Regions from separate parts of the Paenibacillus sp. UMB4589-SE434 genome, predicted to be linked through region 2. Evidence: riboswitches for the same ligand, from Rfam matches in the RefSeq annotation. Region 2 holds a riboswitch; each other region holds the start of a gene.
The links. Region 2 has a riboswitch for cyclic di-AMP ahead of QP775_RS24570 (C40 family peptidase). Riboswitches for the same ligand answer to the same signal wherever they lie in the genome.
Positions count from the first base shown of each region.

Region 1 (4,054 bases), on a different contig from region 2:
CTGTAAGTCCGGCTGTTATTTTGTTGCGTAGCATACCGTTTCCTCCTCCTCGTGCTCTAGTTCGGTTTTATGCAGCAATCGAACTTGTCCGTCCGAATCGTTTTGTTAACAAACGCTCCATCCAGCCAAGCAGAGCATCAGCAAGCAGCGCCAGCAGGATTGCTCCCGCAGCTCCCGTCACAATCAGCTCCAACTTGTTCACGCCAAGTCCAGATACGATAAGCTGCCCAAGACCGCCAGCACCAATCAGCGTCGCAAGCGTAGCCCAGCTGATGATGTAAACTGTCGTAATGCGAATTCCCGACATTACATAAGGTAGTGACAGTGGAAATTGAATGCGTAAAATACGCTGCATCGTTCCATACCCCATCCCCCTTGCCGACTCCAGCACACTGGAATCTACAGAAGCAAAGCCATCATACGTATTACGCAGTATCGGCATGATGGAATACAGGAACAAGGCTACCACCGCAGGCTTCATGCCTATGCCGAGAAAGGGAATAAGAATGGCGAGCAATGCCAAGCTTGGTACGGTCTGCAGTAAGTTTGCAAAGAAAAACACGATGCTGTTGATCCATTTGAAACGGTTATATACAAGTAAAATACCTAATGGAATGGACAGCAAGCAGCCTAGCAATACGGATGCAAAAGTGATGACCAAATGCTCCTGAAGTGCGATTGCAATATCAGCACCTCGTTCTTGAAAAAAGGAAACCAAGTTATTCATAGGTCTAGGCCTCCTCTCCGAGGCTAGAAGCAAATTGTTCCACAATCGTCGGATAAACTTCATTCAGATGCTTAACGATGCTACCCCGCGTAATCAGTCCAAGCAGACGACCATCGTCATCTACCACGGCCAGGTTTGTTAATCTGTGATTGCTCATCATCTCAATAGCTACTGGAAGTGATGTACCCGGAGCGACCTGATAGCCAATGGGACGCATGACGTCACCGACCGTCTTATTTTCCTCGTTAAACATATTAAGCACACGATAAATGGACACGATACCAAGCAGCTTGCGGAAGCGGTCTACTACAAACAAGGAGTCAACCCTGCGCCCTTCCATAATTTTGACGGCTTCTGCCAATCCACGGTTGGGATATGTTGTCGCCGGCTGCGTAACCATCACGTCATCTACAGTAGATAGACGCAGCGGCTCTCCCTGCGGTCCTTCCTCCATCCGTTTCTGCCCGATAAAGGTGCGAACGAAGTCATTTGCGGGATAGCGCAGTATTGATTCAGGTGACCCCGTCTGAACAACCTCTCCATCCTTCATCATCACGATCGTATCGGCGATCTTTATGGCTTCGTCCATATCGTGGGTAACAAATATGATCGTCTTATGTAGCTCCTCTTGCAGACGACTCAGTTCCTCTTGAAGTTGTTCGCGACTTATCGGATCTAATGCGCTAAACGGCTCATCCATCAAAATAATGTCCGGATCAGCGGCCAATGCGCGAATAACCCCGATACGCTGCTGCTGCCCCCCGCTCAGCTCAGATGGATATCGATCACGGTAAACCTCAGGGTCCAAATTAACCATCCGCATCAATTCATCTACTCGCGGTTGAATGCGATCCTGCTCCCATTTTTTCAAATGCGGCACCACTGCAACATTTCTCGCAATGGTCATATGCGGAAACAAACCAACGTTCTGGATCACATAACCTATATTCCGTCTGAGCTCAACCGGGTTCTGTTCGGAAATGTCTTTGCCATTAATAAGCACTTTACCGCTAGAAGGGGTAATCAAGCGATTGATCATTTTCATGGTAGTGGATTTGCCACAGCCGCTCGGGCCAATAAAGACGGTAAGCTCACCTTTTTTGATCGTGAGGTTAATATCTTTTAAAGCATGGAATCCATCATCATATACTTTGTTTACCTGCTGCAGTTCAATCATTTACAGTCACCTCTTCTATCTATTCTGTTCTAAGCCACGTGCAGACACCTTGTATCCTTAAACTTATCCGTTTATTTTCAATCAAAAATGAAAACTGCCGCCGTGCTTTTCGTTCGAAAAAATGCGATTATAGCCAGTTTGTTCATAAACCTCCTTTCTAATTCTACATTTGTGCAGAGCAGTGCCAGTTAATAAAAGAGATGGGCCTGGAGAGAAATAACACGGGTAATAAAGAGTGCTACTTGCGCGGGAATCCGAAATAAGAAAACCCCGAACAAACGGATCGTCATCATGACATCCGATTCATCAGGGTCTGTAAATGCAAAAAAGAACCCAAAATCACGTTCGGGTCCTAAGCCAAATGATCATAAATAGACCCATCTCCTACTGACGAGGTTAGCTGACGGGCTCGGAAAAGATGGATTCCTACGCCATAATGGCGATTCGCCCCAATGAAACGGTTCCCCCGCTTCCCTTGGTTGGGAATTAAGCATATGTAATATTATATATAGGTTTGTGCATATAGTCAACTTTGGTCAAATGTTTGAGCTCATACCCTTCGCTTATTTAAGCCATGAACGTAATAAGTTCAGCACCTATAATCACATAAAAACACCTATGCCGACCCCCCTGAAAGGATATCGCTAACGCCTAGTCGCCTTCGCCCAAAAGCCCCCATGAAGACGCGTCGGCTCAGATGTCACAATAAATGCGCGCGGCTCCACATCCATGATGGACTGATATAGTTTTTTTTGATTTTTACGGCGTGCCAGTACCTCCAGCATTAACCGATGTCCGTCTCGCCCGCTCCCAATCCAAGTCGTCACACCGTAACCCAGATCACGCAGATGGTTGGGCAAACCACTCTCTGGATTGTTTACAATCACCCGCAGTGTGACATAACCAAGCGCTATCTTTTCTTCAATCCAAGATCCAACTAACACACCCAATCCATAACCAAGTGCATATACGATCAAACTTATCGGCTGATCCAAATACTTGAGCACCATGTTTAAACCAAGCACATAAATCGTAATTTCGACACAGCTCAGCGCAGCGGCATAATACTTCTGCCCTTTCAGGGTTAGGATCATCCGAAGTGTGAAAAAGGAGACGTAAACGATTTGGATGATAAAAATAGAAACCAATAACCCTATTACCATGAATTTCTCTCTCCTTGGAACTGCCCTTAGTTTATATCTTCATCATTACCCTGACAGCCTACATTCCAAACGGAACAAAAACAGGATATTTCATACATTTCGTTGAAACAATGCGCTTGTCTACACGTACAACTCCTTATTAGTAGTTGAATGCTTCTTGTGTTGCAGACCGTGCAAAGCGAGAACCGCCTTAGCCAATTCGTGAATCCTATCAGGAGGTCATTATGACGACATACGAGCAACGTGACACACTACTGCAGGCCAAAATGGAAATTGAAAAGTGGGAAAAAGAACAGCGTGATCTCTGGTTTTGGGAGAAGATTGGGCGTATCCCGTTTATGATAATTGACAAGCTTAGCCCTAAAATATTGCAGCGCAAAGTTGGTCAGGTACTAGATGAAGTCGGCAGCTACCTGCACACAGGGGGACGTTATTTAATCCAAGAAAAGCACGTGTTAAACAAAATTGAAAGCCACTGGAAGAAGACCGCTCCTCAGCAAGGTCTAACCGTCGCGAGTATCGACGATGTTCAGCATGTTCCTCTTGCGGTACGCGACGAAGTCGCGTCTCAACTGCGGGAATCCCATAAAACTGCTGCTTTTGCCCAAGGCGCTACGACAGGCTTTGGCGGCATATTCACGCTGGCGATTGATATTCCTGCAATTTTGGGCATATCGCTCAAGGTCATTCAGGAGACAGCAATCAGCTATGGATTTGATCCGAATGAACGCGAAGAACGTGTATTTGTTGTAAAATGTATGCAGTTTGCTTCGTCTGATATTGTGGGTAAGCAGGCGATTCTTAAAGAGCTCACCGAATTCCATCGTGCTGACCGCGATCGTGAGGCACTGTCAGAGATGCAGGGCTGGCGCGAGACTATGATCGCCTTTACTGATAATTTTGGATGGAAAAAATTGTTCCAGGCGATTCCGATAGCTGGTATGGTGTTTGGCTCCTTTATGAATCGTTCGCTCATTCATGATGTGG
Region 1 is NZ_JASOYK010000006.1:75,223-79,276, reverse strand. It holds gene QP775_RS19100 (glycine betaine ABC transporter substrate-binding protein) at 1-34, opposite strand, end outside; gene QP775_RS19095 (ABC transporter permease) at 68-727, opposite strand; gene QP775_RS19090 (ABC transporter ATP-binding protein) at 732-1,904, opposite strand; cyclic di-AMP (ydaO/yuaA leader) riboswitch at 2,274-2,407, opposite strand; gene QP775_RS19085 (DUF2179 domain-containing protein) at 2,549-3,067, opposite strand; gene QP775_RS19080 (EcsC family protein) at 3,292-4,054, shown strand, end outside.
Region 1: linked by a shared signal. The riboswitch ahead of QP775_RS19090 (ABC transporter ATP-binding protein) and the one ahead of QP775_RS24570 (C40 family peptidase) in region 2 are both predicted to bind cyclic di-AMP.

Region 2 (4,054 bases):
ATGGAACCAAAACGTATCAATTCTATGCAGACGATGTGCATGACTTTGCGTGGTCGGCCTCTCCGAACTTTGTCTATGCGGAAGAACCGTTCTCATCAGCTAACGTGCCGGGTGTTCGTATTAAACTCTACCTTGACCCTAAGCACGAACAGTTGAAAGAACGTTACTTCTTTGCCGCAAAAGCCGCACTCACCAAGTTTAGTGAATGGTACGGTGAATACCCATATTCAACGCTTTCCATTGTAGTCCCCCCAAAAGAGGCTAACGGGGCAGGTGGAATGGAATACCCGACACTGGTAACCGCATTCGGTGCAGATGATGAAAGCCCCGGTTATGACTTGGAACGAACGGTCGTCCATGAGATCGGACACCAATATTTCTATGGGCTGCTGGCGTCCAATGAATTCGAGGAGGCTTGGCTCGACGAGGGCTTCACCTCCTATGCCGAGGATAAGTTAATGGAGTCGGAATTCGGTGTGACACCTAATTTGGCGGTACAAGCAAGTTATATGACCGATCCCGCTCCACTCAAACAGCATGCGTGGCAATACAAAAATCAGAACCATTATGCCGAAAACGTATACTATCGCTCTAAGCTTGTGCTGCTTGCCTTAGAAAAGCAGGTTGGAGAAAAGACGATGCAGCGTATTCTGAAAATCTATACAACAAAATATCGCTTTAAACATCCGACCACAGCAGACTTTCAACGTATCGTAGAATTGGTGACCAACCGTAAATGGACCGACTTCTTTAATCAGTATATATATGGGCAGAAGATGGCTGACTTTTCCGTCGAGAGCATCCATACCCGCACCTTTAATGAAGGAGGAACGCCACGTTATGAAGCAACGGTAAATATTCAAAAGAACGGCGCTGACTACCCGAACGTACCGATCGTATTTCAATTTGCAGACGGAAGTACAACTCGTAAAGTATGGTCTGTGGAAGGCGACCGCATCCAATATAAGCTCAGTCATTCCTCCCCGCTCGCATGGGTAATGATCGATCCTCTCTATACGATCATGGTAGAGAATCGTCACATTAACAACTATATGCGTGCTCAAATTGAAGAACCGGTGCGCACGCGCGTTAATTGGGTAGCCGTCAAATGGCTGGAAGTGATAACAAACGTATTGGGGTGGTGATGGACATGAAGCTGCATATGCGCGCAGGGTGGGACTGGCTGAAAGACCATTTATACATCTGGATCATCCTATTTCTATATCAGTTATTGTGGGGATTTCTATTATTTCGCTTTATGGATTCCGTCATCATGCCAATACTTCGCCGGTATCCGAGCCCAGCTCCTACGGAGATGAGTTCACAACTCTTCTTATTGGAATCCCAGTTCCAATTAACTAAAACGTCTACCTATACACCGTACCTCTGGATCATAGTCGCTTTTATTGCGGTACGGATGCTGCTCACACCGATCATTCATGCTGGCATCTGCTATTCAATGGCTAATCACCGAACGGAATCGGGATTGACCTTTTTCAGGGGAATCGCAGCAGTGTGGAAACCTTTTGCTTTATTGTATCTTCTGGAAACGGCCTTGATGCTTGCTCCCGCCTATTGGGCCGTCCCTTATCTGGCCGAAGTACTTGCTTCTAATCCAAGCTGGCAGATGCTATTAACTGGTGCTCTTCCTGTTAGTCTCGCTTGGCTGGTTGGAGGTTGGCTGCTTCATCATTTGTTTTTATTTCTGCAATTCGGCGCTGGGTCAGACATGTCGCTGTTGCATGCACTAAAAAACGGCATCGTTCACGTTCTGCCTGTCATTGGATTGTCGCTCCTATTTGTGCTTATCTCACTAGTATGCAGTACATTAGTGACAACCGCTGCCATGTTATGGACCGGCATGACCGCACTCATTTTACAGCAGGCATATCCTGCATTACGCGCATTTTTGAAATTATGGAGTCTTTCTAGCCGTTATCACGCATGGAATCATCGGAAACCGTAAATTTCGGCCTTTCTAAATATTTTTTCGCCAAAAAAACGCTTACTTAAGCCTTTTCTCGAGGTTTAAGCGCGTTTTTTTGGCGTTTCCGGACAAAAAGTGTTTGTCAAAGTAAAAAAGGTCTGCTAAAATAAGGCTTAGATTGTTACAACTTTGTCATGAAAGACACTTAGTTCTTGCAATTTTGTAATCAGAAGTAACGGAATCTGATGTGATCCAATAGGCCAAATTCCCGTACACATCCGGGAAGCGGGGGAACCATTAATACTGGGTGAATTGATCTTGCTTATGCAGAGATCATAGGGAACCTTCAACCGAACCCTCCAGCTAACCTCGCAGGCACGGAAGGAGCTTTTCCAATTGAAGAAGAAGTTGGTCACTGCGGTGGTCGGTCTGAGCTTACTGTTCTCGATCGGAACAGGTAGCGCATTCGCCGCAACGAAGATGGACAACACTATCCAAGATTTGATGGGTATCGACTACAAGTATGGTGGAACTACAACGAAGGGGTTTGACTGCTCTGGATTTGTAAAGTATGTTTTTGACAAATTCGATGTTGAATTGCCTCGTTCGTCTTCTTCCCAGTATGAAGTTGGCGACAAAGTAAAAAAAGACGAACTACGCCCTGGAGACTTGGTATTCTTCAATACTAGTGGCAGCGGAATCTCCCACGTCGGCATTTATGTAGGCAACGGTCAATTCGCCCACGCTTCGACAAGCAAAGGAACACGTGTCGACGATCTGAGCATGGATTATTATGAGAAGCGTTATGTTGGTGCTAAGCGCATTCTCAGCTCGAAGCAATATGATAGCTTTGCTTCTTACGAGAAATAATAGAATATTATACCGAAAGCCCGATGGATTGCCTCATGCAGCCTGTCGGGCTTTTATATTGCACTGTTCTATACACTGTATGCACGCCAAACTGAAACGTGCCAACTAAGAAGCCATGGTCCTGCACAAATTAATACAGGAAAAAGACGACAATTATAAACATAAATCTGTATAAAATGGGTTTACACTTGCCATGTTTCCCTGTTCTTCTGACTGCTATATGGGCATCTAGCTGAAGAGAAGCATGCTAACCATCATTCTCCCTGTCCATTCCCAGGTCCAGCACCCTTATATGATAATTAACACGTGAACCTGAAGATGAATCACGCTTCTTCTCTTGTTGTCCTAATCAGGAACTAGCTCCATCACCGTGATATCGATATACCTGCAATAATTAATTCTCTAACTTCCTAGTCACCACGCCACGCACATTACATATAACGATGGTGCCAACTAGTTTCTACTAGCCTTGAAAAGGGTGATATATCATTTCACTGTAGAGTCACCTTTCGTAAACCCTACTTACTACTTATCCTCAGATTTTGACAATGTAGGATATAACATTACATCCCCGCACTGCGTTTAACCCAAAGAGGCATGCTGGGCGTTCTTCCAACATGCCTCTACATCTTATTCACGACTACCAGCCTAAGTCCTCAAAATCCACGACAACTTAATGTCTCATGTACCACGTAGCTTGTGACTCCATTACTGCTGCTGTTCCCTTAACTTGCTCCCTGTATGTTCAGTATTCAAATGCTCCGAATTCACAACCTTTTTCTTCACTTGTTCCCTCATGTGTTGTTGAGGCCGTGCATGCTTATCGACATGTTTCTCGTGGAACATTTTGCCGTTACGTCCAACTATTTGTCGCAATTCATGACGTATTTGCTCAAATGTCTTGTTTTCGACAACAATACCATATTTCTGTGCAATCGATATAAGCTTCTTCTGCCGAAGCTCTTTTATCTGACTTTGGAGCTGTTCCTGCTCCTTGTTCAGCTGTTTCTTCTCTGTGTGATCTTTCTTATTTAATTGTGCCGACAAATTGCTTGCTTTCGAAGTCGCGGAGCTTGGCAGCAACGCTAGTACTCCGCCCTGTGATTCACTCTTGCGGGAAGAATCCGTGTCATCTCCTGATGCAAATACAACCCGCGCTTCAGGCGACTTCGCAAATGCAGCAGCGGCATGTTCGCTTTGCGCCGCTGCCGGAGAAGCAAGCAGCAGCATCATAGCTGTAGACCAGGCGACCGCCGA
Region 2 is NZ_JASOYK010000012.1:32,746-36,799, forward strand. It holds gene QP775_RS24560 (M1 family metallopeptidase) at 1-1,145, shown strand, start outside; gene QP775_RS24565 (carbamoyl transferase) at 1,151-1,966, shown strand; cyclic di-AMP (ydaO/yuaA leader) riboswitch at 2,176-2,319, shown strand; gene QP775_RS24570 (C40 family peptidase) at 2,324-2,797, shown strand; gene QP775_RS24575 (hypothetical protein) at 3,506-4,054, opposite strand, start outside.

Region 3 (4,054 bases), on a different contig from region 2:
TAAACATCAAGAAAATAATGCCGATCATTTGTGAGAGATAGGATAACCCTGTTTCTCCGCTGTAGTGCTGTAAATTCGTATTTGCCATAAAGCTGATCGCTGTATTAAACGCAACCGAAGGTTCCATGCCTGCAATGCCGCTCGGATTTAGCGGCAGCACTCCTTGCAGCCGGAATATTGCATAAGTGATCACAATCATGACCACGTTGCTTAGCACCAACGAACCTGCATAGGCTTTCCAGCTCTGGTTGGTCTCTCGGATGCCAAACAATTTGAATAAACCTTTGTCAATTGGACCAAGCACTCGATCCATCGGCAGCGGCTTTCCACCGCTATCAAATACACGAGATAAATAGATGCCGACCGGACGTGCCAACACCAATACAATAAGTAATGTAATGCCAATAGACAACCAACCTAAACCTGTCATTTTTGTGTTCCACCTTTCAACTATTTACAAGGAAGTCGTATCCCTAGAATTTCTCTGGCTTTACAAGTGCGTATCCCAGATAGAGAAACAGTGCCCCTACCAGTACGCCAAGCACGATAATCATCTTTGTTCACCTCTATATGCACGAGTCAGCCCGTGCGATGTTCATGGCATTAGCCATGACTAATGATCAACTTCTGTGGAGCACCAGGACAGCACCCCATACGTTACGACGCCTAACAATACAATTAATACAAGCATAATGACATCGAACATATGCCAACTCCTCCTTTGAGCCTTGGTGCTAAGATGTGCTCACCCTTCAGAGACGGTGCTTTACCTTGCAGCATGTTAAAAGACAACACAAAAAGCCGCACGGAAAGAGGATCCCTTTCCGTGCGGCTTCTAAACACGCAGCTAAATAAAACGCAAGCTGCGAATCGCCACAACGAAATAAGGCTGCCTCTATGGACGCTTACGAGGTTAGCTGACGGATTCGGGCGCATGAGTCGCCCTACTGGCCAAAGGCCAAGATTCACCCCTCGCACAGCAGCTTCTCCACTTTCGAAGCACTGTGCTCTAACATTGGGTCCCCCGTTCCCTTCTCAGGGATTCAGCGATGAGCATTGCCCAAAGCTTATCAATTAGTCGAGCCGTTCGAACTGATCGCACCAGAACCTGCTGTAAATAAGTTACTGGTGCAGCTATACGGTTGAACGCTGCTCGCTGTAAATCAATTCGGTCAGCAGAAAGGATACTTGATCCGACTGCGTGTACACAACCATATCCGCGCCTAGCAGGCGGTAAATGGAACGTGGATAATGCTGCTTAGTTATGACCGTAATCGGGTCGTACGTCCATGCTCGGCATTGCTGCAGCAGACGACAAGTCAGCGCAAAGCTTTGCTCGAATACGTATATACGTCCAACTGGTAATAACGGAATCTCGGCTGGTTTGGTCCGAGATGTGTTTACGTGCCAAATGTGCTTGACACCAAGTTTCTCCATTCTTGCCGAACATCTCACATTGTTACTGATGGCTGCCACTGGCAAGCCTGCGCCGCGCAGTTGGCGGACAAAGTCAGCCCCCATCGTGTTCGGAGCGAATACGGTAACGATTCGGTCCGTGTCTTGCATTTCACCATACCTCCTGAAGTCCGTTACTTTCATCATTCGGGTAGAGGTTGGTCAGTATGCGCAAATCGGTCTAGCGCGCCTCTCCTCGGACGCTTACGAGGTTAGCTGTCGGGTTCGGAATCGAAGAGTCGCCCTACCGGTTGCAAAGTGACATCCCCTAACATTTAGCATGGATATAACCTTTACCGGATTCACCCCCTGAACGCAAATCAATCTAATTCAGCCGCAATCGGTTGTTATGACGGATTTGCCTTCTCATTGTGGTTCCCCCGCTCCCGCCTTCCGGCGGAACTCAGCGATGAAGACGCAACGGATATTGTTGTCGTCGATGAACTGAATCTTACGCCTTTTCATGTATGTATGTAAATCAATTCGAACGTTCATATTGTTCCAAGCATGACCAAATGCTGGATATAATCATAATCAATCATCGAAAATCCTATCATTTACTCGTCATATCTTTAATTATCTTCATTCGATTGGATAACAGTAGCATTTTAAAGTAATTTCGATAACAATATGGATTTAATCGCTTTCTTGGCAAAATTTCTGTCATGATTAATCTATTACTCGTGTCCTGTTCAAGCTTCCATTTACAGCTCATAGCTCGCTTTGATGCGTTTGCATAAGGCATGCATAGGCGGGATTTAGACTACACTGCCTTTTCGTATGGCTATATCAGCGCATACACTAAAGCCGCCTGAATCGAGTACGTTCAAGCGGCTGTCTCATGTCATTTTTTGGGATCCGCGGGAACATCAGTAGCCAAAAAGAGTACCCAAAAGCTGATTCATCCGATTGGCATACGTATGCTCACGCAGCGTTCTTTCAAGCCCGCGCAGCGCAATCTCACGCCGTTCTCCTTCATGGTGCAAATAATGCTCCATCTTTGCAAGCAGCTCATCAGGCGATTGGTAGGTCACAATCTCGATACCAGGGGTATAAAAGCTAGCTAGATCACTGCGAATGTCTGTCAATTGCAGTGTGCCGCAGCAAGCAATTTCAAACGTCCTTGGGTTCGGAGAGGAGGCAATAATCTGACTGGAATTGCTGTTCACCGTCTCGTCATCGTGAGATCTGTGCATATTGATGACAATTTTGGTCATGTTGTACATATCAGCTGTTTCTTGCGGAGTCATCCAACGACCAAGATCAATCTTGCCCGTATAGGAGCTAAACTGTGGCAGTCGATCCCACCACAAGCCTGAAAAGTATGCGTTATACTGCATCATTCGATCTATAATCGATTCGAAAAAACGTACTCTGTTCCAGTAGGCTGAACCTATAAAACAAACATCGCGGCGCCCCGGTGTAGGTGTTGTCTTCGGCAAAAAATGGCCTGGATACACCGCAAACGGCAAGTAATGAACACTGGGACAGCCAATAGATTGATAATAGCTGACACTGTTGATTTCTAACGTAAACACATCGCTGTAATGCGGCACGATAGCAGACATCATATCCGTATAATACGGATCGTCCGTCAGCCATACGGCTGTGCGAATGCCTGCTGCCCGCAGTTCATCAAGCTGGCCGATTGGAAGCTCCATGCCATCCAAGGCGATGATAATATCCGGCCTTAAGGAGGCCGCCGAAGCTGCAACGGCATCTCTCGGCCCGATGACCGTCACCTTCCCCACCATCTCCTGAAGCGTGCTGACTAACGCATCATCAATTGGAGAGTATGGGAAGCCCTTGCCTGAGGTAACGTACATGACATGTATAGGTCGATGAGGAATTTGCGGGCGTATGGTCTTCACCAGCATATCCGCACGGCCACGAAGGTATCCATCCTGGTATCCTTCATGCAGACCGCGTAATCGTCCACGCCTGCGAGCAACGGTTATCGATGTCACGCGTCTGTGTCGATATGATTTCCTCCGTGAGCGTGAACCGGGCATCTCCTCACTCCTTTGTTGTTACTGTCGACCGTGAGCCAACCAAACTTTGGCTGTATCGAGGCCAACACCATACTTATTCAACCACCAATCTTTCATAAATCATAACGATCATCATCTATCTACTCATTTGTCATCCAATCAAACCAAGTTAGTCTGTTCCTTGCCTTCATAACGACAGGTGATTGTTCCTGAAACCTCAGTGCTTGACATTAGCGACACCCGCCTGTACCAATCATGAGCAGCAACTAGCAACGAATCACAACTGGTGCCGAATAATGTGTGCAGTCAAATCACTATATGCCGCTAGACCGACTGTCTTATGGACTTTTGTCGATATCGATAGAAATAAGGCTGTTGCCTTATGCACAGCCTTCCATAAAAACAGCCTGATATCGCACGAGGCACATATCAGGCTATTTTCCCACTATACTTGCCCGGCATAAGCTAACTGGTGTCCATCCTCATATCCTTTTGCAAAGCCGCTGTTAAAGCCCTCGTTGTATGCTGCATCATAACCTTGTTTAAAGATGATCCCAGATGATCCCATTCTTCTTCTGCCTCGCTTACTCTTTGCCTTAATACCACCC
Region 3 is NZ_JASOYK010000009.1:31,262-35,315, reverse strand. It holds gene kdpA (potassium-transporting ATPase subunit KdpA) at 1-430, opposite strand, end outside; gene kdpF (K(+)-transporting ATPase subunit F) at 474-554, opposite strand; cyclic di-AMP (ydaO/yuaA leader) riboswitch at 889-1,059, opposite strand; gene QP775_RS22575 (hypothetical protein) at 1,135-1,566, opposite strand; cyclic di-AMP (ydaO/yuaA leader) riboswitch at 1,641-1,874, opposite strand; gene QP775_RS22570 (CgeB family protein) at 2,325-3,422, opposite strand; gene QP775_RS22565 (hypothetical protein) at 3,892-4,054, opposite strand, start outside.
Region 3: linked by a shared signal. The riboswitch ahead of QP775_RS22575 (hypothetical protein) and the one ahead of QP775_RS24570 (C40 family peptidase) in region 2 are both predicted to bind cyclic di-AMP.

Region 4 (4,054 bases), on a different contig from region 2:
CTATTGATAGGACCTCATAACGTGGAGGTTTTTATTATGTCTGGAGGAGATTAGATGAACATGCTCATTTTCAAATGTAACCGCAATCATATAGGAGGTGAAGTCTACTATGAACCATAGCGCCACTTCCACCCAAATTAGGCAGCATGTCCAACGTCAGCTCATTGCGTTAGAGGAAGAGAAGCAGGCATTTCTAGATGCGGTCTTTCCCGCATTTGGAGACAAGCGCACACAAGCAGAACAGATTGTGACACGTTATTCTTCGTGTATTCGAGAGCTGCTCAACCTGCCTGATGATCAATTGTGCAAAGTGATACTGATTGGCAGCCAGGTTAGAATCACCTATCTAGAAGATCACGATATGGATTCCTTTACCATCGTCTACCCGCAGCATGCGGAGCCCAATGAGAATCGAATTTCATTCCTGTCTCCTATGGGGAGACAACTGCTTACTGCGACTATCGGAAGCATACTGACAATTGATACACCAGCCGGAACAATTGATATTCGAATTGACAAGGTCACCTTTACTGCAGAGGACATCGAGGGAGGATGTCAACATGAACGTTAAAGCAGCAGACCTGCCAGGTATCGGCCGGAAATATAGTCTGCATACCGCAGTTGGAGACACACTGGTTATCATTGTGCATTTGGATGGTCGACGTGACCTCTTCCATATGAAAGCCGATGATCCTGATGAAATGCAATCCGTTGTTACGCTGGATGACAAAGAAGCAGGCACTGCAGCCGCCATTATTGCCGGCTTAATCGATTAGCTACAGAGGGGCCGCTGCGCTCGCCTTTTTTGGCAGAGCATAGTGGCTCTTTCCGTTATATTCTTCTAACGTCAGATATAAGTTGGATGAAGCAAGTTGAACAACCAGATCCAGCTTGTTCTCATTCCAAATGATCATCATGTTATAATGGACGAACGAATATTCATCTTGAAAGGGGCTAGCTGATGACCAAAGATACCGCCTTAGTGTTAGGTGCGACAGGGTTAGTAGGCAGCGAGCTTATGGCACGAATTCATGCGTATTATAAACGTGTCATTGTGTTAAGTCGCCGACCTGTCATCGTTCCCTTTCCTAATGTTGAAGTACACACGATAGATTTCGACCGTATGGACCAGTATGCTGCATTATTTCAAGCAGAAGACGTGTTCTGCTGTTTAGGAACTACAATCAAGCAAGCCAAGTCAAAGGAAGCATTTCGTAAGGTAGATTACATTTATCCCTTGCAAGCTGGGAAGCTTTCAGCTGCGGCACAGGTTCGTTCTTTTACAATCATTACAGCGATGGGGTCCAGCTCGAAGTCAGCATTTTTCTACAGTCGTGTCAAAGGGGATTTGGAAACTGGACTGCAAGCACTTCCCTTACGTGCGCTTCATATTGTACGGCCCTCGCTAATTATAGGTGCGCGTCAGGAGTTCCGACTCGGAGAGCGAGCTGCAGCTGCCATCAGTCCCCTCTTATCGCCTATCCTGCGCGGCCCACTATTAAAATATCGCCCGATTCAAGCTTCTATCATAGCAGAAGCAATGCTGTATGCAGCAAGCTCAGGTCTTGGCGGCACGCACATATATCCTTCTGACCAACTGTGCAGCATGGCTGCTCAAATAAATAAATAAGGATGATAAGCACTTCAGTATGCTGCTGTGAACAGGCGCAGCGGAAGTGCTTTTTGACGCGCGTACATCTCATCCAATTTCCCGGCAGTATGCCTTCGTCCATCTTTTTATTTCTCGTATGCCTTCGAGCAGCCTTCCGTCGCTGAACACGAAATATGCAACCTATCGATAGCTGCAGCAAGCACGGCGTAATTCGGATAAATATATTCAATCGTTGCTATAATCCATCCCCTATCGTTCAAAATCACCTTTAATTCGTCCTTATCGGTCTTTTATCGTTATACACCCCTGCTGCCACGCGCTATGATAGACAACATGAAGCATCGCTTCATTCTTTCAATCGCTGAGTGCTCTAGTTACAGAGCAGCGGGGGAACCATTCAGGGTCCACGATCCTACATTGGGGTGAATCCGGTAGTCTCTACTGGTAGGGCGACTCCATCGCCCGAATCCGTCAGCTAACCTCGTAAGCGTTACAGGAGAGACTTGCAGATAGCTGCTCTTGTTACAGACCACCTATTTGCATCATGACAAAGTCTGGAGGGATGAAGATGGACGAAATCCATACATCAGCACACACCATTAACCGCATTGAATTGTATCAATTAGCTAGTATGTCACGCTTGTCCGCAATTGAAACTGATACACAATGCAGGACCGCATTGCCGATCATGATTATTTTAAAAGTAGTAAGTGGGGAAGCTCAAGGCTGGGGAAAAGTTACCCTGATGCCTGATGATTCTCATTTTGATCTTCAGCGCTGGGCGCGACAATTAGAACGGTTAAAGGGCAAATCAGCAATAGGTGCTTTGCTGCTGTTGGAGCAAATGAGAACTTCATGGTGTGAGGAGAAGGTACAGTTAACCGAGCTAGCACTAGCGAATCTGTTGCAGCATTCATCCTATCGTTATTGTCCGCAGCAAAGCATGCTTATCACCCACTGCCAAGCCTATTACGGAACCATCTAAAGCAGCAAAAATGAATCTTTAAAATGTCTACTAGCAGATTCACGCATCAGCAGGACTGAAGCCCATAGCCGCAGTCCTGCAACTGTTATTTTAAATGACAGCGTCTTCCTATGGCTTATCCGGCTGCCCTGCATATTCCTCATACGCTACACTCGCCAGCAGTTCGTCCCACACCTCATCATTCAGCTGCTCTGTGTCTATAGAAACAACACACACATGTTCCAAGTTCCAATCTATCTCTACGATTCCAAGATGATCCCCATGTAAAACAAGCAAAATATGAAATTGATGTCTGACATAACTACGCAGCTGCCTTTCAAGCTCGACAACTTCCTCATACGTCCCATCAATACGAATAAATAACAACCATGGTAATACCGCTGTTTTCTCCAAAAAGCGCTGTATTCGGCGATCGTACATCGCTTTAACCTCGGGATAGGATACCAGATGCTCAGGTGAATTGAAGTCTTTCGGGTAATCATGAACAGAATAAATATCGTATACACGATCCCGTAACATAAGACATCGATCACCTTGGTCATAACCTGTAAATTCAAGGTTGTCTAGTTCCATATATCCTGCGAATCGATTGCGCAGCAACAAGTTAACGTTCGATAGGTGTACGGAGCGATTCCAATCTAGCATGCCTCCGAACTTTCTTAATCCGAGTCGATGCAACTGAATAGCTACTAAACATTTTCTCCCCATACTATATATTGCATGATAAGATCGTGCTAATTGTTCCCTCTTCATCGTCGTCACCTCTTGTCTCAATCCGTATACTATACTGTATGACGGCTTGGCTAAAAGGTACGGACTTCCGTCTCATTTGCTTTATTAACGGTCTCGAAGCGTCTGTGTTAATCGTTCCATACACCGCTCGAAAGAACGAAGCTCACTGCTGGTAAACTCTCCTTTTAACTCCATATAAATAGCTTCATGTATCTTGGCCTGCGTTTCATAGGCGATTCGCCCCTTGTCTGTTAAAGACACAAGAACAATTCGAGCGTCTGACGGATGTGTATTACGGACGACAAGCTCCTTTCGTTCCAAACGAACCATCATTTGCGAGACGGCTCCCTTCGTAACGCACAGCCGGTCAGATAACTCACCCATTGCCACACCTTCATGTTCCCCAATTGCTTCAATAGTATGAACTTCGCTGAGGGATAAATCGTTTAGATCTCCGAAAGACTTCGGATATCGCTCCAATCGTCGCAGTTGTAATATCAGCCGTCCAATAGCAAGATGTTCAGTCATAGTAACCACCTTTCCAGCCAAATAAATAATATGATGTTCTCTGCTTAGAAAATGGGGGGTGCCTCTTCCGCTTGGTTCATCCCTTTTACCTGCTGATGGGCATGATCTCACTATCTATGCTCAATTTGTAATGTGCGTAATCTCGTACCCTTACAAACTCGCATTTCTCATACAAAGAGAGAGCTCCCCTGTTAGAA
Region 4 is NZ_JASOYK010000001.1:2,258,037-2,262,090, forward strand. It holds gene QP775_RS09470 (GreA/GreB family elongation factor) at 110-571, shown strand; gene QP775_RS09475 (cation:proton antiporter regulatory subunit) at 561-776, shown strand; gene QP775_RS09480 (hypothetical protein) at 777-917, opposite strand; gene QP775_RS09485 (NAD-dependent epimerase/dehydratase family protein) at 962-1,630, shown strand; cyclic di-AMP (ydaO/yuaA leader) riboswitch at 1,962-2,117, shown strand; gene QP775_RS09490 (hypothetical protein) at 2,181-2,597, shown strand; gene QP775_RS09495 (DUF1796 family putative cysteine peptidase) at 2,706-3,350, opposite strand; gene QP775_RS09500 (MarR family winged helix-turn-helix transcriptional regulator) at 3,435-3,857, opposite strand; gene QP775_RS09505 (GNAT family N-acetyltransferase) at 3,943-4,054, opposite strand, start outside.
Region 4: linked by a shared signal. The riboswitch ahead of QP775_RS09490 (hypothetical protein) and the one ahead of QP775_RS24570 (C40 family peptidase) in region 2 are both predicted to bind cyclic di-AMP.